DNA from 3 places in the Streptomyces sp. NPDC059696 genome. Region 3 is predicted to be linked to each of the others. Evidence: riboswitches for the same ligand, from Rfam matches in the RefSeq annotation. Region 3 holds a riboswitch; each other region holds the start of a gene.

Region 1 (4,930 bases), on a different contig from region 3:
CCCGGCCGACGCCGAGGCCCTCGCCCTGCGGCCGCTGCCGGACTACTGGCCCTTCGAATCGCCGCTCGACGGGCGCGAGGAGTACCCGGTCGAAGGCGGCCCCCGCTTCGTACGCCCCGCCCTGTCGGTACGCACGGCCGAGCGGCGGGGCACCGAGTGGGCCTACCAGGGGCACGACGCCGAGGACGGCGAGCTGCGGCTGCGCTTTCGCGACGGCGACCTGGACATCACGCTGCACTACCGGATGCGCCCCTCGACGGACGTCGTCGAGCGCTGGGTGACGCTGGCCAACCGGGGACCGGCCGTCGAACTGCTGCGCGCCGACTCCGCCACCTGGACCCTGCCCGACCGCGACACCTGGCGGCTCTCCCAGCTGCACGGCCGCTGGGGCGCCGAGTCCCGGCTGACCCGCTCCGTCCTCACCCACGGCGAGAAGGTCATCGGCAGCCGTCGCGGCCACACCTCCCACCAGCACCTGCCGTGGGTCGCCCTCGACACCGAGGCCACCGAGGAGCACGGCGAGGTCTACAGCTGCGCCCTGGGCTGGTCCGGGTCCTGGCGCATCGCCGTGGCCCAGCTCCCGGACGCGCGCGTGCAGATCACCGGCGGGGCCGGCCACGACGACTCCGGCCTGCTGATGCTGGGCACGGGGGAGTCGTACACGACCCCCGTCTTCGCCGGGCTCTGGAGCGACGGCGGCTTCGGCGGGGCGAGCCGCGCCTGGCACGCCTACCAGCGGACCCATGTGATCCCTGACGCCGGACGAGACCGGCCGGTGCTCTTCAACTCCTGGGAGGCCACCGAGTTCGACATCTCCGAGGAGCAGCAGCGGGCGCTCGCCGAGCGGGCCGCGGCCCTGGGTGTCGAACTGTTCGTGGTCGACGACGGCTGGTTCGGGGCCCGCACCAGCGACCGGGCCGGCCTCGGCGACTGGACCCCGAACCCCGACCGATTCCCGGGCGGACTGAAGCCGCTCGCCGACCATGTGCACGGCCTCGGCATGCAGTTCGGGATCTGGGTGGAGCCCGAGATGGTCAACCCGGACAGCGACCTGTACCGGGAACACCCCGACTGGGTTCAGTATCAAACAGGGCGAAAGCGGACGGAGTTCCGCAATCAGCTCGTACTGAACCTCGCCCGCGAGGATGTCCGGGAGTATCTGTGGGAGCGGCTCGACGGGCTCCTCTCCGGTGCGCCGATCGACTACGTGAAGTGGGACTTCAACCGCTGCTTCACGGATGCCGGATGGCCGGACGACGCCTATCCGCAACGGCTGTGGGCCGACCATGTCCACGGGCTGTACGCCTTGCTGGACCGGCTGCGGGCCGCCCATCCGGGGGTGGCCTTCGAGTCGTGCTCGGGCGGCGGCGGGCGGATCGACCTCGGTGTGCTGAGCCGCACGGACCAGGTGTGGACCTCCGACAACACCGACCCCCTGGACCGGCTCGCCATCCAGCACGGCTTCAGCCAGATCCATCCGGCCCGGGTCATGGCCGCCTGGGTCACGGACAGCCCGAACGCCATGCTCAACCACCGGGCCAGCTCGCTGCGGTTCCGCTTCGTCAGCGCCATGGCCGGGGTGCTCGGAGTCGGCGGTGACCTCACCGGGTGGACGCCCGCGGAACTCGCCGAGGCGGGCGAGTGGGTGGCGCTGTACAAGGAGATCCGGCCCCTGGTGCAGCGCGGTGACCTGTACCGGCTGCGGCCCCCGCAGGGCGGGCTGAGCGCCGTGCAGTACGTCCTCGGCGACGAGACGGTCGTCCTCGCCTGGCTCCAGGCGCAGCGCTACGGCGAGCCGGTGCCGGCGCTCCGGCTGCGCGGCCTCGATCCGGCAGCATCGTACGAATGCCTCGAAACGGGCGAAGTTCACCGCGGAGCGCTCCTTCTGCACCACGGGCTGCGCGTCGGCCTGCGCGGAGACCTGGACGCCGCGGTCGTCCGGCTTAAGCGGAAGTAGCCGTTCTGTCCGAATAGGGAATTACGGCCGCTAAGGCCTAACGTGCCCCGATCGTAAAGGAGATGGAATCGGGGCGCGTGACCATCGTCATATTCGTGACGATCCGCTGTCGCCATGTTCACGTAATCCCCGCACGGAGCAGGGTTATTGCGCGAAGCGGGAGATCGGTCATCCACGCTCGGTGACAGCACACGTGCCCATGTGTCGGGAAAAAACGGCCTCACGCGCAACCGCAAGCTTGTCCCTTTGCGTCTCGGTCGCTTACGTTCCACACCAATCCGGACGGACGCCTAATCCTGCCGCCGCCCGGAGCCCGCACACACTGACCCGACGCACGGCAGGAGCGGGGGACCCACAGGTAAGACGCCTGTTCCGGTTCCCGGAACGGCTTGGGGTTAAGCCGCGCCCCGGCGCGGCCGGGCATCTCCAGCCCGCACCCGACAGCTCACCTCGCAGGCGACGGAGAGGAATTCGCCATGCCCGCGAAGGGTAAGCACCGCCGTCCCAAGACCCAGCGTTTCACCCGCTCCATCGCCGTCGCCGGAACCGGTGGAGCCGCCCTCGCCCTGCCGCTCATGGGGGCCGCCGGCGCCCATGCCGCGACGCCGCAGTCGGCTCCGGAAAAGGCCGTCCAGTCCGCTCCGGTCGCCGGGAAAAAGGCCGCCGAAAAGAACGATGGCGCCCAGACCTACACCGTGAAGGCCGGCGATTACCTCGCCCGGATCGCCGACCAGCAGAACGTCAGCGGCGGCTGGAAGAAGCTCTACGCGGACAACCGTGATGCCGTGGGCTCCGACCCCTCGCTGATCCACCCGGGCCTGAAGCTCTCGATCGGCAAGAAGGCGGCGACCGCCCCGAAGGCCTCCGCCCCCGCCGCCCCGAAGACCTCGGCCCCGAAGACCTCGGCCCCGAAGCCCTCCGCCGCCGAGTCGGCCCCGAAGGCGCAGAGCGCCGCGAAGCCGGCCGCCGCCCAGCCCGCCGCCGAGAGCAACTCCACCGGCTACACGCTGCCGGTGGCCGGTGCCGCGGTCGGCACCCCGTACCACATGTCCGGCAGCATGTGGTCCAGCGGCTACCACACCGGTGTCGACTTCGTCGTCCCGACCGGCACGTCCCTCAAGGCCGTCGGCGCCGGCACGGTCGTCTCCGCCGGCTGGGGCGGGGCCTACGGCAACCAGGTCGTCATCAAGCTGAACGACGGTCACTACGCCCAGTACGCCCACCTGTCGCAGCTCTCCGTGTCGGCCGGCCAGAGCGTCACCGCCGGACAGCAGGTCGGCCTCTCCGGGGCGACCGGCAACGTGACCGGACCGCACCTGCACTTCGAGATCCGCACCACGCCGGACTACGGCTCGGACGTGGACCCGGTCGCCTTCCTGCGCTCGCACGGCGTCTCCGTCGGCTGACCCACCGCACGACCACCTGCCTGACACGCCTCCGAAGGCCGGACCCCGATCCCCGGGTCCGGCCTTCGGTGTGCGCACGTCCCGATGGCCTGCCGGTCCGTCCGGGGCCTTTTCCGGATCAGCGGGTTCCGGGTCTGACGGCTCACCCCGAAACATCCGTGACAAGCGGGGTATTCCGGAGTTGGCGAACACTTGAGGAGTGGCTTATCTCACCGCCCGTCAATCCTTTCCTACGGTCGCGTAAGTCACATTCAAAGGTGAATCATGAGCTGCTGTGGCAGACGATTCGAAGAGTGACAGCAGAGCAGTGATCGGGTCGTACGTGGCGCTGGGGGACAGCTTCACCGAGGGCGTCGGTGATCCCGGCCCCGACGGGGCATTCGTCGGCTGGGCCGACCGGTTCGCCGTCCTGCTCGCCGACCGCAGGCCCGAGGGAGACTTCCGGTACGCCAATCTCGCCGTACGCGGAAAGCTCCTCGACCAGATCGTGGCGGACCAGGTTCCGCGGGCCGTCGACATGGCCCCCGACCTCGTCTCGTTCTGCGCCGGGGGCAACGACATCATCCGGCCCGGCACCGACCCGGACGAGGTGGCCGAGCGCTTCGAACGGGCGCTGGCCCAGCTCACCGCCGTGTCCGGCACGGTCATGGTGACGACCGGGTTCGACACCCGCGGGGTGCCCGTGCTCAGGCATCTGCGCGGCAAGATCGCCACGTACAACGGACATGTGCGGGCCATCGCCGACCGGTACGGCTGCCCGGTGCTCGACCTGTGGTCCCTGCGCAGCGTGCAGGACCGCCGGGCCTGGGACGCCGACCGGCTGCACCTGTCGCCCGAGGGGCACACGCGCGTGGCGCTGCGCGCGGGCCAGGTGCTCGGCCTCGACGTGCCGGCCGACCCCGAGCAGGCGTGGCCGCCGCCGCCCCCGCGCGGTGCGCTCGACGTGCGGCGGGACAACGTCGCCTGGGCACGCGAGTTCCTGGTGCCGTGGATCGGGCGCCGGCTGCGCGGGCAGTCGTCGGGCGACCACGTGACGGCCAAGGGCGCGCTGTCGCCGGACGACATCAGGATGCGGATCGCGGCGGTGGCGTGAGAGCGGCTCCCGCCCGTGCGGGCCGCGCCGGGCGGAACACCGGCCCGGCCCGCACGGGCGGGGACGTCGCGCCCGGCGCGGCGAGAGGGCGTGCCGGGCCTCGCGGGGCGGGCGGCGCTTTGCGCAGCCCCCTAGGGAGCCGGCCGCTCCTGTGCCAGACCCAGTTCGCGGGCCAGCGCCTCCTCCACCCACTGCTGGGCCCGGGTGCGCGGCACCGCCCCGGCGTAGGACGTCAACTGGACGGCCAGGCCGTCGAGGAGAGCGGTCAGCCGCAGGGCCGTGCCGGCCGGGTCCGGACAGCGGAACTCACCCGCCGCCACACCCTCCGCGATCACCTCGGCCAGGGCCGCCTTCCACTGCCGGTCGAGATCCTGGGCGACCTCCCGCAGCGCCGGGTCGCGCAGCGCCGCCGCCCAGCCCTCGATCCACAGGCGCCAGCCCTTGGCCTGCCCCGTCGGGGCGTACCACCGTACG
Region 2 (4,930 bases), on a different contig from region 3:
GTACTTGGCGACGCGCTCGGAGCGGGCCGGGGCGCCGGTCTTGATCTGGCCGCAGTTGGTGGCGACGGCCAGGTCGGCGATGGTGACGTCCTCGGTCTCGCCGGAGCGGTGGGACATCATGCACTTGAAGCCGTTGCGCTGGGCCAGCTCGACGGCGTCCAGGGTCTCGGTGAGGGAACCGATCTGGTTCACCTTCACGAGCAGCGCGTTGGCCGCGCCCTCCTCGATGCCGCGGGCGAGGCGCTCGGGGTTGGTGACGAACAGGTCGTCGCCGACGAGCTGGACCTTGTCACCGAGCTTGGCGGTGATGGTCTTCCAGCCCTCCCAGTCGTCCTCGAACAGCGGGTCCTCGATGGAGACGAGCGGGTACGCGTCGACGAGCTCCGCGTAGTACTCGGTCATCTCGGCGGCGGAGCGGGTCTTGCCCTCGAAGGTGTAGGAGCCGTCCTTGTAGAACTCGGAGGCGGCGACGTCGAGGGCCAGGGCGATCTGCTCGCCGGGGGTGTAGCCGGCTTCCTTGATGGCCTCGAGGATGAGGTCGAGGGCCTCGCGGTTGGAGCCGAGGTTCGGGGCGAAGCCACCCTCGTCGCCGAGGCCGGTGGCCAGGCCCTTGCTCTTCAGGACCTTCTTCAGCGTGTGGTAGACCTCGGCGCCCCAGCGCAGGGCCTCGGAGAAGGACTCCGCGCCGATCGGGGCGATCATGAACTCCTGGATGTCCACGTTGGAGTCGGCGTGCGAGCCGCCGTTCAGGATGTTCATCATCGGCACCGGCAGCAGGTGCGCGTTGGGGCCGCCCAGGTAGCGGAACAGCGGCAGGTCGCTGGCCTCGGAGGCGGCGTGGGCGACGGCGAGCGAGACGCCGAGGATGGCGTTGGCGCCGAGGGAGCCCTTGTTGTCGGTGGCGTCCAGGTCGAACATCGCCTGGTCGATCAGGCGCTGCTCGGTGGCGTCATAGCCGACCAGCTCCGGGCCGATCTGCTCGATGACGGCGAGGACGGCCTTCTCCACGCCCTTGCCGAGGTAGCGGTTCGAGTCGCCGTCGCGGAGCTCGATGGCCTCGAAGGCGCCCGTGGAGGCGCCGGACGGGACGGCGGCACGACCGGTGCTGCCGTCGTCGAGGCCGACCTCGACCTCGACCGTGGGGTTGCCTCGGGAGTCCAGGATTTCCCGGGCTACGACGACGTCGATGGACGGCACGAGCATCTCCTTCTTGATGTGACGCGGTACGCGGGTCGCGCGGACCCGGCGAGGTGCGGGCCCGGTGGCTCGCGACATGAGCCTAACCGGCCCGGGGCGATCGGCCACCGGGTCGCCCACCCCATGGACAGAACCGAGCGTAAATTGTTTCCGAACGGAACAAAGCCCGTTGCCGAAAAAACCCCGCCCCGGTGCGTACGGGGGGTGACGCACCGGGGCGGGGAGCCCGTGGACCCGGGGGTCCGGGTGGGCCGGACCCCGCGGGGTCCGGCGTGGGCCGCTGCTTACTTCAGGTGCAGCTGCTGGCCCGGGTAGATGAGGTTGGCGTCCTCGACGATGTCCTTGTTCAGCTCGAACAGCTTCTCCCAGCCGCCCTTGACCTTCTGGTCCGCGGCGATCGAGCTGAGGGTGTCACCCTTGACGACCTTGTACTCGCCGTCACCCTTCTTGACCTTCTTGCCGGTCGGGGTGGTGACGGTCTTCTTGGCCGCCGGGCGCTCGTCGGAGCGGGAGGCCGGCTGCTCCTGGGTCTCGCGGGACTCGGTGCTCTGCTGGCTCTGCTGGCTCTGCGCGGAGCTGCCGGAGTCGCTGGAGGAACCGCTGCCGGTGTAGCCGGCGCTCGACAGGCCCTTGCCGCAGACCGGCCAGGCGCCCTTGCCCTGGCTCGCCAGGACCTTCTCGGCGACCTGGATCTGCTGGTCCTTGCTGGCCTGGTCGGCGGTGGAGGCGTACTGGGTGCCGCCGTACGCGGCCCAGGTGGAGGCGGAGAACTGCAGACCGCCGTAGTAGCCGTTGCCGGTGTTGATGGACCAGTTGCCGCCGGACTCGCACTGGGCGACGGCGTCCCACTCGGAGGCGGTGGCGGCGGAGGCGTTGCCGGCCGCCATCAGCGGGGCGGCGATGGCGACACCGGTGACACCGGCGAGCGCGGCGGCGCGGGTGGCCTTGGACGGACGACGGTGCTTGCCCTTGCCGGAAAACAGCATGGATGGATCCCCTCACCGACGCCTGCGAGGTGAGCTGTCGGGTTCGGGCCGGTTGAGTTGCCCGGCCGCGTCCCTCCCGGGACACGGCTTCACCCCAAGCCCTTCCGGCACAACCTGCCGGTCGGGCACCTACCTTGGGTCCCCCGCTCCTGCCTACGGCGCTTGACGCGACGACTGTTCCCGTGCGGCCGCTGGCAGGATTCGGCGTTGCGGCAGCCGGGGCTCGCGGTGGCGAGCGGTCACGACCGTAGACACGCGATCGACGGAATTTCAAAGACGATCAGGGCTTCTGAGATCTATCTCTCACGGGCCCCAAACAGGACATCAGTCGCGAATCAGGACGCTAACTCGCGCGGTTTCGGGGCGACTTCCGCCCCGGTTTCCGCACTGCCCGAACCGCTACTTCTCGTCCGCTTCGCCCTCGACCGTGAGCTTCTCACCGGGGAGGATGAGGTCCGGGTCGGCGCCGACGGCCTTCTCGTTGCCCTCGTAGAGCGCGTGCCATCCGCCGCTGACCTCAAGGGAGTCGGCGATGGACCAGAGGCTGTCGCCGACACCCACGATGTAGGCACCCTCGGAGGCCTCACGGGAGCTGTCGTCACCGCGCGAGGCGTGACGTCCCGCCGACTCACCCGTACGGCCGTCCTCGGCGCCCTGCGTCTCGTCGGCGCTGGGGCCGCGGTGGCGACCGGAGCCGGTGTCGGCCGACTTCGAGGAGCCGCCCGCGGACCGCGACGTGTCGGACGCGCCACTCTCGGAGGGGGCCGGCGAGGAGTCGTCGGACTGGCGGCCCTGCGACGATCCTGATTCGGGCGACTTGTCCGGATCGGCGCCCTTGCCCTTCGCGTCCGACGACCCGTCAGCCGACGACGAGGGGGACGGGGACGCGTCGCCCGAAGGGGACGAACCGAGCGAGTCGAGCAAACCGGGCGAGTCCACTTCGCCGGACGAGTCGGACGAGTCGGACGAGTCCGATGATTCGGATGACCCCGTCCCCTTGCCCTGCTCCAGGCCGGAGAGCAGGCCGCAGGTGCGCCACGCGCCGACCCCCTGGTCGGCGAGGACTCTCTCGGCCACGGCTATCTGCTGGGAGCGGCTGGCCAGGTCGGCGCTCGCGGCGTAGTCGAGACCGCCGTGGTTCTCCCAGTCCTCCTGGGACAACTGCAGACCGCCGTAGTAGCCGTTGCCGCTGTTCTGGCTCCACGCGCCGCCGGTCTCGCAGTCCGCGACCCGGTCCCAGGTCGTGCCGTCGGCCGCGCTGGCGCCGGAGGCCCCGAGGAGGGGGATCGCGATGGCGGAGCCGGTCACTCCGGCCGCCACGAGGAGAGCCGGAGCCTGGCGGGGGCGACGGTGCCGACCGTTCCCGGAGAGCATACGGAGACCTTTCGCGAGACAGCAGTGACCGACGCGGCGTGATTCCCCGCCGCGTTGATGGGTGAACGTATCGGCAGTCGATCACTTGTCACAAGTTCATGCCGCGTAGATCACGTGAAGATCACAGGTCTGATGTTTCGTCACGTCCGCCCGGGGCTACCGGTGCCGCCGGCGCCGCCGGTGCGAATTCCACCGGCAGAGTGCGCAGCCCGCGCATGATGAGACCGCCGCGCCACCGCAGCTCGGCCGGATCCGCGGCCAGCCGGAGGTCCGGGAGGCGGGTGAGGAGCGTGGCGAGCGCGGTCTGGCCCTCCAGGCGGGCGAGCGGGGCGCCGAGGCAGTAGTGGATGCCGTGGCCGTATCCGAGGTGCTGGTTGTCGCGGCGGGAGAGGTCCAGCACGTCCGGGTCGGCGAACCGCTCCGGGTCCCGGTCCGCGGCGGCCAGGACGACGAGGACGGGGTCGCCCTCCTCGATGCGCTGCCCGCCGAGGGTGAGGGACTGCGTGGCGAAGCGCCAGGTGGCGAGTTCGACGGGGCCGTCGTAGCGGAGGAGTTCCTCGACGCCGGTCTCCAGGAGGGCGCTCTCCCCGGCGGCGAGGGACGCCTGGAGCCGGGCGCGCTGCCCGGGGTGGGTGAGCAGTGCGTAGGTGCCGTTGCCGATCAGGTTGACGGTCGTCTCGAAACCGGCGAACAGCAGGATGAAGGCCATGGCCGCCGCCTCGTTCTCGGTGAGGTGCTCGCCGTGGTCGGAGGCGCGGATCAGGCCGGAGATGAGGTCCTCACCGGGGGCTGGCTCGGCCGGCAGCGCCTCGCGCTTGCGGTGGATGAGGTCGGCGAGGTAGCCGCGCATCTTCTTCACCGACCGCGCCACACCGCCCCTGGGCCCGCCCTGGTGACGGATCATCATGCCCGCCCAGTCGCGGAAGTCGTCCTGGTCCTCGCGCGGGACGCCGAGCAGGTCGCAGATGGCGTAGATGGGGAGCGGGAAGGCGAACTCGTGGATCAGGTCGGCGGAGCCCTTGGCCGCGAAGCCGTCGATGAGGGTGTCGGTGAGCTCCTGCACCCGTGGCGCGAACTCGGCGACCCGGCGGGGTGTGAACGCCTTGGACACGAGCCGCCGCAGCCGGGTGTGGTCCGGCGGGTCGATGTTGAGCAGGTGCGTCATCAGCTCGGCCTTGCGCTCGCCGGGGATCCCCGTCTTGCCCTTGGCGTGCGCCGGTTCGTCGTGGTGCGCGGGGTTCTTGGAGAGCCGGGGGTCGGCGAGCGTCTGCTTGGCGTCGGCGTACCGCGTGACCAGCCAGGCCTCCACACCGCTCGGGAGCCGCGTCCTGTGCACGGGGCTGTGCTCGCGAAGCCAGGCGTAGGCGGGGTAG
Region 3 (4,930 bases):
ACAGCAGCACCTCCCCGGCGATGTCGAGCCAGGGGACGTCGAGGGCGGCGGCGACCGCGAGGGTCGCCGTGGCCGTCACGACCGCGGCGAACACGGTCGCCCAGCGCCGCACGTCGTAATGGTGGCGGGGCCAGAAGAGCTCGGCGAGGAGCAGGGCGACGCAGGCGGCCAGCGCCAGCACGAGCAGCGTGACCGTCGTCGTGCGCAGGACGTCGGCGTTCTCCTCGTTCCACAGGTACAGGCGCGGGCCGTCGGCGGCGAACAGCCGCGCTCCGGCCAGTGCCGACAGGGCGAGGGCACCGGCCGCCAGCCAGTGGTCCCCGCGCCCTTCCTCCACCTGCCGGGGCTGGAAGCGGAACAGGGCGAAGCCGTAGAGCGCGAGCCCCAGCCAGAACAGCACGAGGGCCGCGTGGGCGAGCCAGGCCGCCGCGTCGGCCGCGGCGAGCGTCGCGCCGAGCACGGCGAGTCCCTCGGTGGCCACGCAGCGCAGGAACACCGTTCCGCGTCGGCCCTGGGCCTCCGCGGTGAGCAGCACCGCCCAGAGCACCATGGCGAGCGCCAGGAGTGCCGCCGCCAGGGTCTGCTGCCCGGCCGCGGAGAAGCCGGCACCCAGGACGGCGGTCGCCGCCACCATGGTCAGCGCGGCCGGCGTCTCCGTGCGCCGCTCGCCGTGCGCCGCCCGCTGGGCCAGACCCGCGGCCGCGAGCAGCCAGGCCGCGCAGGCCAGGGCGAGGGTGATGCGGGCGAGGGCGGCGTACCCCGCCGAGTCCAGGCCGACCGACACGATGCCGGTCGCCAGCGCATACGTCGGCCACCAGGTGGCGAACGGGGAGGGACCGGACATAGCGCCGATGCTAGAGAGCGGCGCGCGCGTTACGTGAGGGGCACGCGCGTGTGCCCCCAAGAAGCGAGGAAACTGTCCGGTCGAGTTCTCGCGGGCCGGGTTTTCGGCACCGCCTTTGATGGAAGTGGCGCGTCGCCCTCAGGCTGGGCCGTCGACGGAAAAGGGTGGCCGAAAAGCAGTCAGTCCCTTGACGACCTGCGGAAAGGGAAGGCGGCGCTCCGTATTTCCGCAAGCTCAAAACCAGCTCAATAGGCTATTACAGGCTTTCTGGAGGGCTATAAAGTCTCACTCGTTCGCAAAACGAGTACATGACAAAGGAGCCCCGTGTTCACGCGTTCCGCCCTCCGTAACACCGTCGTCGCCGCAGCCGTGGCCATGACTGCCGTCACCGCGACCAGCGCCAGCGCCGCCTCCGGCTTAGGCGCCGAGGAACCGAAGGTCATCGCCCTAGGCGGCAACACGGGCCTCAAGATGATCGAAGGCGCCGAGGGCGCGGCTCTTCTGCGGGCCGACGCCACCGTGACCGCGGCCGCCGCCAACGTGTGCGGCTCCGGCTACACGATCTCCGCCGGCGCCGCGCGCTACGGCAATAACGCCAGCCTCTACCTGTGGTGGAACGGCAAGTACAGCGGCAGCAACAAGCTGTACGACAAGTACATCTGCGGTGTCCTCTTCAATGACACCGGCTCCGCGCGCTCCATGGGCATCCGGCTGAAGGACAACTTCACCGACACGCCTCACGCCGAGGACTTCGGCACGTACAGCACCTACGCCGGGCCCGTCTATCAGAAACGCGGCGGCTGCGGCGAGGCGTACTCCTACATGAAGTCCGGGAGCACTGTCGTCGTCGACAACACCTACACCATGTCCGGATGCAACTGATCTCCACGCGTGGCCGGCTGCGCCCCCTCGTTCAGGGCGCAGCCGTCGCCGCCGTCCAGCTCCTGAGCCTCCCCGCGGAGGCCTCTCAGGCCGGGCGGACCACGCTGTGGATCGCCGATTCGCCGTCGTAGTAGATCGACTCCTCGCGGACGTACGTGCCGGGCTTCGGGGCGTGGATCATCATGCCGTTTCCGATGTAGATCCCGACGTGGGTGACGTCGTCGTAGAAGAAGACCAGGTCACCGGGCTGGGCCTGGGAGAGCGGAACCGTGGTGCCGGCGTTCACCTGGTCGTAGGTCGTGCGCGGCAGGGTGACGCCCGCGGCCTTCCACGCGGCCTGGGTCAGGCCCGAGCAGTCGTAGGAGCCGGGGCCGACGGCGCCCCACACGTACGGCTTGCCGATCTGGGCGCGGGCGAAGGCCAGCGCCTTGTCGGCCTTGGTGGCGTACGAGGAGTCGGCCGGGGGTGTGGAGGAGGTCGAGCCGGAGCCCGTGGAGCCCGACGAGGCGGTCCCGCCGTCCTGCTGTCGGGAGGCCTCCTCCTGGGCCTGCTGCCGCGCGGCCTGCTGCCGGGCCAGTTCGTCGGCCTTGCGGGCGGCCTCCGCCCGCTTCTCCTTCTCGATCGCCGCGAGCCGGGCCTTCTCCTCGGCGGTCAGCTTCGACATCAGCTCGCGTGCCTCGGCGAGCTTGCGCTGGACGGTGGCCTTGGCCGTCTTCAGGCCGTCCTGCGAGTCGGTGAGCGTCTCGAGGCTCTCGGTGGCCTCCTGGCGCTTCTTCATCGTCTCGGACTGCTGGGTGACGTAGTCGTCGACCGCGACCTTCTGGCGGCCCGTCATCCGGTCCATCAGCTGGGTCTGGTCGAAGTAGTCCTGCGGGGTGTCCGCCAGCAGGAACGTCGCCGTGTCCGGGGCGGCGGCGCCGGTGCGGTACTGGGCGGAGGCGAAGGATCCCAGCTCCTCGCGCGCCTCGTTGAGCTTCTGGGTGCGCTGGGCGACGTCGTCGAGGAGGGTGTCGACGCGCTTGCGCTGCTTCGCGGTCTTCTCCTTGGCCGCGTTGTACTTGTCGGTCGCCGACTCGGCCTGGCGGTACAGGTCGTCGACCTTCTTCTCGACGTCCTCCAGGCTGGGCTTGTCGTCGGCCGCGGGGGCGGCGGTGGCCGACTGGGAGAGCAGGGCCACGGAGGTGAGGGCCGCCGTTGCGAGGGCGGGGGTCCGTATGCCTGCCATGCGCGTACCCGTAGGACGCGACTTGCGGTGCGACGCCAAGGGAGGCGACTCCTTCCATGTTCCGCCTACCGGGTTAGCTGTCGGGTTCGGGCGGGTGGTTCGGAAGGTTTGCCCTACGGCCTCTCCGCTCAGGGAGTCGGGCCGATTCACCCCAGGTTCACGGTTGGGTCCCCGGCTCCGGCTGCCGCTGCGGCACACCGGACTCGGCGGAGGCCGCGCGGCCCGGCGACGTTCGCCGGTGGGGGTCGTGCGGCCTGGTCGCACGGTAGCCAACTCGTGTGGCCCCTGTGAAGGTTGATGGGTGATATGCCCGATACATTTTCGTGACCTTATCCCCGGGCGTTGCCGAGAGTCAGCGATCAAGGGTGATTGGTGGGTGAAGATCCCCATATGTGGGGACCGTAGCGGGGCGTGATCACGCGGTCATGGAGGGCGACAACGCGCCGCCGGGCGGTCGGCGGAAGGACCGGGCGCCCGCGGATGTTCTCAGGGCGGCGGCGGTCTGTCAGTGGGGCGCCCTAGACTCGGAGAGCGATGAGCAGCCTCTTTGACGACAACTTCCTGGCGAACCTCCAGGCCCAGCGGGGCCCGGCCGACGAACCCCCGCCGCCGCCCGAGGACGATCACGTTCCGGAGCCGATCCCCGACGATCTGTTCGGCGGGAAGTTCGACACGCCCCCGGACCGGGACGCCTACTACCGCGACGGCGCCCCCCGCCCGGTGATCGACTCCGCCGCGCTGCTGGAAGGGCTGAACGACAACCAGCGCGCCGCCGTCGTCCACTCCGGCTCCCCGCTGCTCATCGTGGCCGGCGCCGGCTCCGGCAAGACCCGCGTGCTCACCCACCGCATCGCCCACCTGCTCGCCGAGCGGGACGTGCACCCGGGCCAGATCCTCGCGATCACCTTCACCAACAAGGCCGCCGGGGAGATGAAGGAGCGTGTCGAGCAGCTCGTCGGCCCGCGCGCCAACGCCATGTGGGTCATGACCTTCCACAGTGCGTGCGTGCGCATCCTGCGCCGGGAGAGCAAGAAGCTCGGCTTCACCTCCTCCTTCTCGATCTACGACGCCGCCGACTCCAAGCGTCTGATGGCCCTGGTCTGCCGCGACCTGGACCTCGACCCCAAGCGCTTCCCGCCGAAGTCCTTCAGCGCCAAGATCAGCAACCTGAAGAACGAGCTGATCGACGAGGAGGACTTCGCCGCCCAGGCCACCGACGGCTTCGAGAAGACCCTCGCCCAGGCCTACGCCATGTACCAGTCGCGGCTGCGCGAGGCGAACGCCCTCGACTTCGACGACCTGATCATGACGACGGTCAACCTGCTGCGCGCCTTCCCGGACGTCGCCGAGCACTACCGCCGCCGCTTCCGGCACGTCCTGGTCGACGAGTACCAGGACACCAACCACGCGCAGTACGCCCTGGTCCGCGAGCTGGTCGGCACCTCGGAGCACCCGGTCGACGTGCCGCCCGAGGCCGAGATCCCGCCCGCCGAGCTGTGCGTGGTCGGTGACGCCGACCAGTCGATCTACGCCTTCCGCGGCGCGACGATCCGCAACATCCTCCAGTTCGAGGAGGACTACCCGGACGCGACGACCATCCTGCTGGAGCAGAACTACCGCTCCACGCAGACGATCCTCAGCGCCGCCAACGCCGTCATCGAGCGCAACGAGTCCCGCCGCCCCAAGAACCTGTGGACCAACGCGGGCGCGGGCGCCACGATCACCGGGTACGTCGCCGACACCGAGCACGACGAGGCGCAGTTCGTCGCCGACGAGATAGACCGCCTCACGGACGCCGGCGAGGCCAAGGCCGGCGACGTCGCCGTCTTCTACCGCACCAACGCCCAGTCCCGTGTCTTCGAAGAGGTCTTCATCCGCGTCGGCCTGCCCTACAAGGTCGTCGGCGGAGTCCGCTTCTACGAGCGCAAGGAGGTCCGGGACGTCCTGGCCTACCTGCGCGTGCTGTCCAACCCCGAGGA

What was found. Region 3 has a riboswitch for cyclic di-AMP ahead of ACFV20_RS01905 (NlpC/P60 family protein). Riboswitches for the same ligand answer to the same signal wherever they lie in the genome.
Region 1: another riboswitch for cyclic di-AMP. It lies ahead of ACFV20_RS10640 (peptidoglycan DD-metalloendopeptidase family protein); the one in region 3 lies ahead of ACFV20_RS01905 (NlpC/P60 family protein).
Region 2: another riboswitch for cyclic di-AMP. It lies ahead of ACFV20_RS28290 (transglycosylase family protein); the one in region 3 lies ahead of ACFV20_RS01905 (NlpC/P60 family protein).

What each region holds. Positions count from the first base shown of each region.
Region 1 is NZ_JBHWFG010000007.1:272,341-277,270, forward strand. Features, by position in the region: gene ACFV20_RS10635 (alpha-galactosidase) at 1-1,957, shown strand, start outside; cyclic di-AMP (ydaO/yuaA leader) riboswitch at 2,273-2,429, shown strand; gene ACFV20_RS10640 (peptidoglycan DD-metalloendopeptidase family protein) at 2,434-3,363, shown strand; gene ACFV20_RS10645 (SGNH/GDSL hydrolase family protein) at 3,671-4,456, shown strand; gene ACFV20_RS10650 (TetR/AcrR family transcriptional regulator) at 4,588-4,930, opposite strand, start outside.
Region 2 is NZ_JBHWFG010000030.1:90,359-95,288, forward strand. Features, by position in the region: gene eno (phosphopyruvate hydratase) at 1-1,197, opposite strand, end outside; gene ACFV20_RS28290 (transglycosylase family protein) at 1,482-2,183, opposite strand; cyclic di-AMP (ydaO/yuaA leader) riboswitch at 2,188-2,354, opposite strand; gene ACFV20_RS28295 (transglycosylase family protein) at 2,583-3,557, opposite strand; gene ACFV20_RS28300 (cytochrome P450) at 3,679-4,930, opposite strand, start outside.
Region 3 is NZ_JBHWFG010000002.1:14,023-18,952, reverse strand. Features, by position in the region: gene ACFV20_RS01915 (hypothetical protein) at 1-844, opposite strand, end outside; gene ACFV20_RS01910 (hypothetical protein) at 1,169-1,726, shown strand; gene ACFV20_RS01905 (NlpC/P60 family protein) at 1,812-2,990, opposite strand; cyclic di-AMP (ydaO/yuaA leader) riboswitch at 2,999-3,170, opposite strand; gene pcrA (DNA helicase PcrA) at 3,486-4,930, shown strand, end outside.